3 regions of the Kineococcus aridisoli genome follow, and region 3 is predicted to be linked to each of the others. Evidence: riboswitches for the same ligand, from Rfam matches in the RefSeq annotation. Region 3 holds a riboswitch; each other region holds the start of a gene.
The links. A riboswitch is a leader RNA that binds a small molecule or an ion and turns the genes downstream of it on or off. The one in region 3 is predicted to bind S-adenosylmethionine.

Region 1 (2,253 bases), on a different contig from region 3:
GGGGGCGCGGGAGAACCGCGCGTCGAACCCGGCGGCCGCTCCCCGGGTGCGCTCGGGGTGGGCGTGGAACAACTGCCGGTAGTGCGCCCCGGCGAGCTCCTTGACCACCAGCGGCCACAGGTCGGCCCGCAGGTCCAGCGCCGCGTCCGGGCGCAGGGCGGTGGCCGCCTCGACCGTGTAGTACCGCGGCAGCCCGAGGTCGGCGGGCGCCGGGTAGCCGATCTTCGAGCGGTACGGCACATCGCGCCGCGACCCTGCGTGCAGCACGGGTTCCCGCCCGCTGGGCAGGTAGTCCAGGGACCCGTCGGCGCGTTCGGCGAAGCGCCCGCCGCGGCCCTCGGTGAGGCGGACCACGAGGTCGACGAACGCCAGGCCCATGCCCACCACGGCGACGTCCGCACCCGCGGGCAGGACGTCCAGGTCCAGGTCGCCGGTGTACCCGGGCGGCACGTAGGCGAGCCCGTGGACGTCGGCGAACGTGCGCAGCCTGCGCTCGCGCGGGCCGGGGCGCACGTCCAGGTGGCCCTGCACCAGCAGGACGGTGTCGACGGCCAGCGCTCGCTCGCGCCCGTCCAGGTGCACCAGCTGCCGGCCGTCCACCCCGTCGCGCACGTCGAGGGCGGCGTGCGGGTGCCGGTGCACGCGCACCGCGGGCGGCAGGCCGGCGAGCGTGCGCTCCCAGGCCCAGTGCAGGTAGCGGCTGGCCAGCCGCCGGGAGACGAAGGAACCCTCGTGGACCGCGAGCACCTCCCGGTGCAGCAGGTCGTCGCCCGCGGCGGCCGCCTCGGCCGCCAGTCGCGAGCGGTGCTCCTCGACCCAGCCGTGCAGCGACGGCCCGGTCGCCACCCGGCCGGTCAGGCCGGTGACGCTGTCGTCGGGCAGGACGGTGATGTCCGCCGCCCGCGAGTTCATCCACAGCAGGGGTTCCTGCTCCCGCCGCCAGACGCGGCCGGCGCCGGAGTCGAACGGGTCGGCGACGTGGACGTCCAGCGCGGTGCCCGACAGGGCCGCGCGGGCGCCGAGGCGCTGCAGCAGGCCGAGGGTCCGCGGCCCGGCGCCGACGACGCAGAGGCTGCGCACGGCGGCGGGGTCCCCGGTGAGGTCCTCGGTCGGTTCGTCGGTGAGTTCTCCGGCAGGGCTTCCGGTGGTGTTCCCGGTGGGCACGGGTGGGCTCCTGGGGTGCGCGCGTCGGCGACGCGGGGGACGTCCGGGGGTTCCGGGAGGCGCGTGCCTCCCGCCGCGGCGGACGCTGGTCAGCGACCCGGACAGGTGGCGGAGCTCAACCGCCCGAGGTCCACGTGACGGCGCCGGACGAGGGGCGTGCCGGTGTCGGTGCTGCGCATGTCCTGCTCCCATCGGCCTGGCGGGAGCACCCGCACCCGGAGTTCCGGGGGGTTGCTGCGGCGTCGTCGAGCCAGGTCTCTCGGCCGCTCTGGATGGATGGTGGAAACCTACCGCACCTGGAGCGCGCTGCGCCAGAGCCGTTGCGGGGCAGCGTGCTCCGGGTGTCGGGTCGGCGCCGGGTCGGCGCCGGGTCAGCGCCGGGTGAGCGGGGGCCGCAGCCCCAGGTGCTCGCGCAGCGTCGTCCCGACGTACTCGGCGGGGTACGCGCCGCGCTCCTGCAGCGCGGGCACGAGCTGGTCGACGATCTCGTCGAGCCCGCTCGGCACCAGGTACGGGGAGACGTTGAACCCGCTGCTGGCGCCCGTGCGGACCCAGCGCGTCAGCTCGTCGGCCACCTGCGACGGGGTTCCCGAGAAACCCCGCTCGGAGGAGTTGTGGATGACCAGCTCGCGCAGCGAGAACTTGTTCTCCTCCGCGACGGCGCGCCAGTGCCGGGCGATCTCGCGCGGGTCGTGCCCCTGCCGGGCGGCGCCGCGGGTCCCGTCGATGCCGCTGATGACCGGGTCGTGCGCGGGCAGCGGCCCGTCCGGGTCGTAGCCGGAGAGGTCCTCGCCCCAGACCTGCCCGACCAGCGACAGGGCGGTCGCGGGGGTCACCTGGTTCTCCACCACCCAGCGCGCCTTCTCCTCGGCCTCGGCCTCGGTGTCGGCGAGCACGATCTGGGTGCCGGGCAGCACGAGGACGTCGTCCTCGGGGCGGCCGGCGGCCACGACACGCCGGCGCAGGTCGTCGGCGAAGGCGAGGGCGTCGGCGTGGTGGGTGCCGTGCCGGGAGAAGACCACGTCCGCCGAGCGCGCCGCGAAGTCGCGGCCGGCGGGGGAGTCCCCGGCCTGGAACACCACCGGGTGC
Region 2 (2,253 bases), on a different contig from region 3:
TCGAGGACGAGCTCGAGGAAGTCCGCGGGGGCGGGCCGCGGGTCGTCCAGCGGGCCCCAGGCGCCGTCGACGACGCCGTACTCCAGCCGCGGCCCGCTCGCGAGGAACTGCTCGAGGGCGCCCAGGAGCCGCTCGACGTCCCGCGAGCTCGTGCCGACCCCGGTGGAGGCGCGCAGCCCGCCGGTGGGGATCCCCAGCGAGTCCGCGAACCGGTGGGCGCAGAAGCGCCCGTCGCGCACGCCGACGCCGTGCTCGGCGGACAGGTAGGCCGCGACGGCGGAGGCGTCGTGGCCGGGCAGCGTGAACGTCACGACGCCGACCGCGTCCGCGGGGTGCGGGCGCACGACCACGACGCCCTCCAGCGCGCCGAGCCCCTCGACCAGCTGCTCGCGCAGTGCGGCCTCGTGCGCCTCCAGCGCCCCGTCGGGCAGGGCGGACAGCGTGGCGCAGGCCTCGGCCAGCGCGACCGCCCCGACGACGTTGGGCGAACCCGCCTCGTGCCGGTCCGCGCCCACGGCCCAGCGCACCGCGTCCGCGCGCACGTCCAGCGTGGCGCCCCCGCCGGCCAGGTACGGTTCCGCGGCGTCCAGCCAGTCGCGGCGGCCGACGAGCGCGCCGGCGCCGAACGGCGCGTACAGCTTGTGCCCCGACAGCGCGATCCAGTCGATCCCCGCCGCGGCGATCTCCACGCGCCGGTGCGGCAGCAGCTGGGCGCCGTCCACCGCCACGCGGGCGCCCGCGGCGTGCGCGGCCCGGGCCAGCCGGTGCAGCGGCAGCACCTCCCCGGTGACGTTGGAGGCGCCGGTGACGGCCAGCAGCGCGTAGCCGCCGCCGGCCAGCTCCGCCGCCAGCGCGTCGGCGGTGGCCCGCGCGTCCGGGCCGCCGCGCACGACCGTGGTGCGCGCCGAGCGCTGCCAGGGCAGCAGGTTCGCGTGGTGCTCGACGTCCGCCACCAGCACCCGCCCGCCGTCCGGCACCGCGCGCGAGAGCAGGTCCAGCGCGTCGGTGGTGCTGCGGGTGAAGACCACCACGTCGTCCGGGCGGGCGCCCACGAAGGCCCCCACCCGCTCGCGCGCGGCCTCGAACAGCGCCGTGGAGACCCGCGAGAGGTACCCCGCGCCGCGGTGCACGCTGGCGTAGTGCGGCAGCAGCCGCGCCACCCGGTCGGCCACCGCCTCCAGCGCGGGGGCGCTCGCGGCGTTGTCGAGGTTGACGTACCGGGCCCGGCCACCGGTGGCCAGCGGGACGCGCGTGGCGGCGCCGACGACGGGCAGCAGCGGGCCGAGCGCGGTGGGACGGCAGGGGGTGGGCAGGGTGCCGAGGGTCACGGGGCCTCCAGGGACGAGGACCTGCCGGAGACCGGGGGCGCCCGGCCAGGTCCGCGCTTGCGGGCACCACCTCGGTGCCCACCAGGTCGTCACCCGGGGCACCCCGCCGCGGAGGAGGGTTGCCGGCCAGCGAGCCGGGGCTTCGCGCTGGCGCTCATGACCTGTCCGGAGAGTGCCACGACCGGGTGCTGCGCGGCAACACCGGCGCGGTGCCTGCGCGGCACCGGCGCGGCGCGGGCGGGTGGGCGGCGGGCCGCCGCCCCGGGTGGGCCGGACGGGGGTGCCCTCGCGCGGACCCTTGAAACCCGGCGACCTCCCGGTCTACTGTCGAACGACACCATCCAGAGCGGCCGAGAGTCCTGGCTCGACGACGCCGCAGCAACCCCCCGAGCCCGGGCGCGGGTGCTACCGCCAGGTCGATGGAGTTCGGAATGGACGCACCACCTGTCGCCGACGCCTGCCCGCCTGCGGGACGGGTGCCGCGGAGATGACCCTCGCTGCGCTCGTCGCCGGTGCGACGGGGCGGCCCACCCTCAGCCTGGAGCTGTTCCCCCCGCGCACCGACGCGGGACGCGGTGCGCTGCAGCGCTCGCTGGACGAGCTGCTGGCCGCGCGCCCCGACTTCGTCTCGGTGACGTTCGGCGCGGCCGGCGGAACCCGTGAGCGCAGCCGGGAACTGCTGGCGCACGTGCTGAGCACGACGGCGGTCCCGGCGATGGCGCACCTGACGTGCGTGGGTTCCTCGCGCCGCCAGGTCGTCGAGCTGGCCCAGGAGTTCCTGGACGCCGGGGTCCGCGACTTCCTCGCGCTGCGCGGGGACCCGCCGGCCGGGGCCCCGGACTGGCGGCCGCACCCCGACGGCGTGCCCACCGCCCGGGACCTCGTCGAACTCCTGCAGGTCGCCGACCGGCGGCGGCGGGCGCTG
Region 3 (2,253 bases):
GCGCCGCGAGGCCGACGGCATGAGCTGGGCCGACGTCGAGCACGCCCGGCTGGTGACCGAGGTGGGGCTGGGCCAGCCCGTCGGCTACACCGAGCACGAGGCCCGGCTCATCGCCACCCACGAGGCCGGGCACGCGGCGGTCGCCTGGCTGGTCGCCCCGCACCGGCGCCTGGAGGTCCTCACCATCGTCAAGCGCGCCCAGGCCCTCGGCCTGCTCGCCCACGGCGACGCCGAGGACGTCTACACCCGCTCGCGCACCGAGCTCGCCGGCATGATCGACATCGCCTTCGGCGGCCAGGTCGCCGAGGAGCTGTTCTTCGGCGACGTGTCCACCGGCCCGGCCGGCGACCTGCAGTCGGCGACGTCGGTGGCCGCGCAGATGGTCGGCGCGGCGGGCATGGCCGGCACGCTGGTGTCCTTCGCGGCCGTGCAGCAGGGCGCCCTCGCCGACGGCAACCTCGTCTCCCGGGTGCTCGGGGACGCCGAGGGCCGCCGCATGGTGGAGAACCTGCTCAGCGAGCGCAAGGAGTCCGTGCGCGAGCTGCTGGGGCGCAACCGCCACCTGGTCGCCGCGCTGCGCGACGCGCTGCTGGAGCGCCACGAGCTCATCGGCTCCGAGATCACCGACGTCCTCGAGGGTGCCCGGAGCGCCCACGAGCAGCCCCCGCGGGTCGTCGACCTGCGCGAGGGCGCGGCGGTGCGCGAGCGGGGCTGACGCGCTCGCCGCGGGCGTGGGCAGGAGGGGAGCCACGCCCGCGGCGCAGGAGCGGCGCCCGCCGGGGGGACGGGTGCCGCCGCGGGGACGGAGGGGGGCCGGGACGGGGGACCGGGGACGGGGGAGCGGGAGGGTGCAGGGGTGCTCGCGGGGGGTCGCGGGCACCCCTGGACCGCGGCCCCCCGCGCGTGGTTGGCTGGCGCCAGGTCATGAGCGCCAGCGCCAAGCCCCGGCTCGCTGGCCGGCAACCCTCCTCGTCGTGGGGTGCCCCGGGTGATGACCTGACCTGGTGCTGACGCACGGGTAAGGACGAGCGAGCGCACGACCACTCCCGGGCCGACGCACCGCCGCGTCCACGACCAGGAGGAACCCCGTGAGCACCACCCTCGACGACCCCGCCCGCACGAGCGCCGCCGACCGGCTGGCCGCGGTCCGCGCCCGCCTCGCCCCCGTCCTGCGGGAGGTGGCCGCCGGGACGGTGGCCCGCGAGCAGGACCACGAACTGCCCTTCGCCGCCGTCCGCGCCCTGCTCGAGGCGGGCCTCGGCCGGCTGCGCCTGCCCGTCGCCGAGGGCGGGGACGGCCTGGACCTCGTGCAGCTGGCCGAGGTGCTCGTCGACGTCGCCGAGGCCGACTCGAACCTGCCGCAGGTCTTCCGCGGCCACGTCGCCTGGGTCGAGCAGGTCCTGTCGCTGCCCGCCGGGGAGCACCGCGCGCGCTGGACCGCGCGCATCGCGGCGGGCGAGCTCGTCGGCAACGCCTGGAGCGAGGTCGGCGACGGGGTCACCGGGGAGCAGCAGACGGTGGTCACCGAGCGCGACGGGCGCACCCTCGTCAGCGGGCGCAAGTACTACACGACCGGGACGATCTTCGCGGACTGGACCGACGCCACCGCCCGGCGCGCGCTGCCCGACGGCTCGCACGAGGTCGTCACCGTGCTCGTGCCGGTCGGGGCCCCCGGCGCCGTCGTCTCCGACGACTGGGACGGCTTCGGCCAGCAGCTCACCGGCACCGGCACCCTCGTGCTCGACGACGTCGAGGTCGACCCCGCCGACGTGGCGCCCTTCACCGACCGCTTCCGCTACCAGACCGCGCTCTACCAGCTGGTGCTGCTCGCCGTGCAGGCCGGCATCGCCGCCGCCGTCGAGCGCGACACCGCCGCCCAGGTGCGCGCCCGCACCCGCACCTACACCCACGGCCTGGCGCCGCTGGTGCGCCACGACGCGCAGGTCCTCTCGGTCGCCGGGGAGATCTCCTCGATCGCCTTCACCGCCCACGCCCTGGTGCGCGCGGCCGCGCAGGCCGTCCAGGGCGCCGCGGACACCGCGCACCTGCGCGACGGCGAGGCGGACCGCGCCGCCAACGTCGAGGCGGAGATCCGCACCGCCCAGGCGCAGGTCGTGCTCTCCGGGAGCGTGCCCCGCGCGGCGACGCTGCTGTTCGACACCCTCGGGGCCTCCGGCACCAGCCGCGCGCGCGACCTGGACCGGCACTGGCGCAACTCCCGGACCGTCGCCTCGCACAACCCGGTCGTCTACA

Region 1: linked by a shared signal. The riboswitch ahead of ACRYM2_RS04720 (putative leader peptide) and the one ahead of ACRYM2_RS13690 (acyl-CoA dehydrogenase family protein) in region 3 are both predicted to bind S-adenosylmethionine.
Region 2: linked by a shared signal. The riboswitch ahead of ACRYM2_RS04740 (aminotransferase class V-fold PLP-dependent enzyme) and the one ahead of ACRYM2_RS13690 (acyl-CoA dehydrogenase family protein) in region 3 are both predicted to bind S-adenosylmethionine.

Annotation. Positions count from the first base shown of each region.
Region 1 covers NZ_JBJLSF010000010.1:21,415-23,667, forward strand. Annotated here, with positions in the region: gene ACRYM2_RS04715 (FAD/NAD(P)-binding protein) at 1-1,164, opposite strand, end outside; gene ACRYM2_RS04720 (putative leader peptide) at 1,254-1,343, opposite strand; SAM riboswitch class I at 1,350-1,443, opposite strand; gene ACRYM2_RS04725 (NtaA/DmoA family FMN-dependent monooxygenase) at 1,536-2,253, opposite strand, start outside.
Region 2 covers NZ_JBJLSF010000010.1:25,993-28,245, forward strand. Annotated here, with positions in the region: gene ACRYM2_RS04740 (aminotransferase class V-fold PLP-dependent enzyme) at 1-1,328, opposite strand, end outside; SAM riboswitch class IV at 1,377-1,490, opposite strand; SAM riboswitch class I at 1,663-1,754, shown strand; gene ACRYM2_RS04745 (methylenetetrahydrofolate reductase) at 1,816-2,253, shown strand, end outside.
Region 3 covers NZ_JBJLSF010000046.1:22,604-24,856, forward strand. Annotated here, with positions in the region: gene ACRYM2_RS13685 (AAA family ATPase) at 1-715, shown strand, start outside; SAM riboswitch class IV at 921-1,031, shown strand; gene ACRYM2_RS13690 (acyl-CoA dehydrogenase family protein) at 1,089-2,253, shown strand, end outside.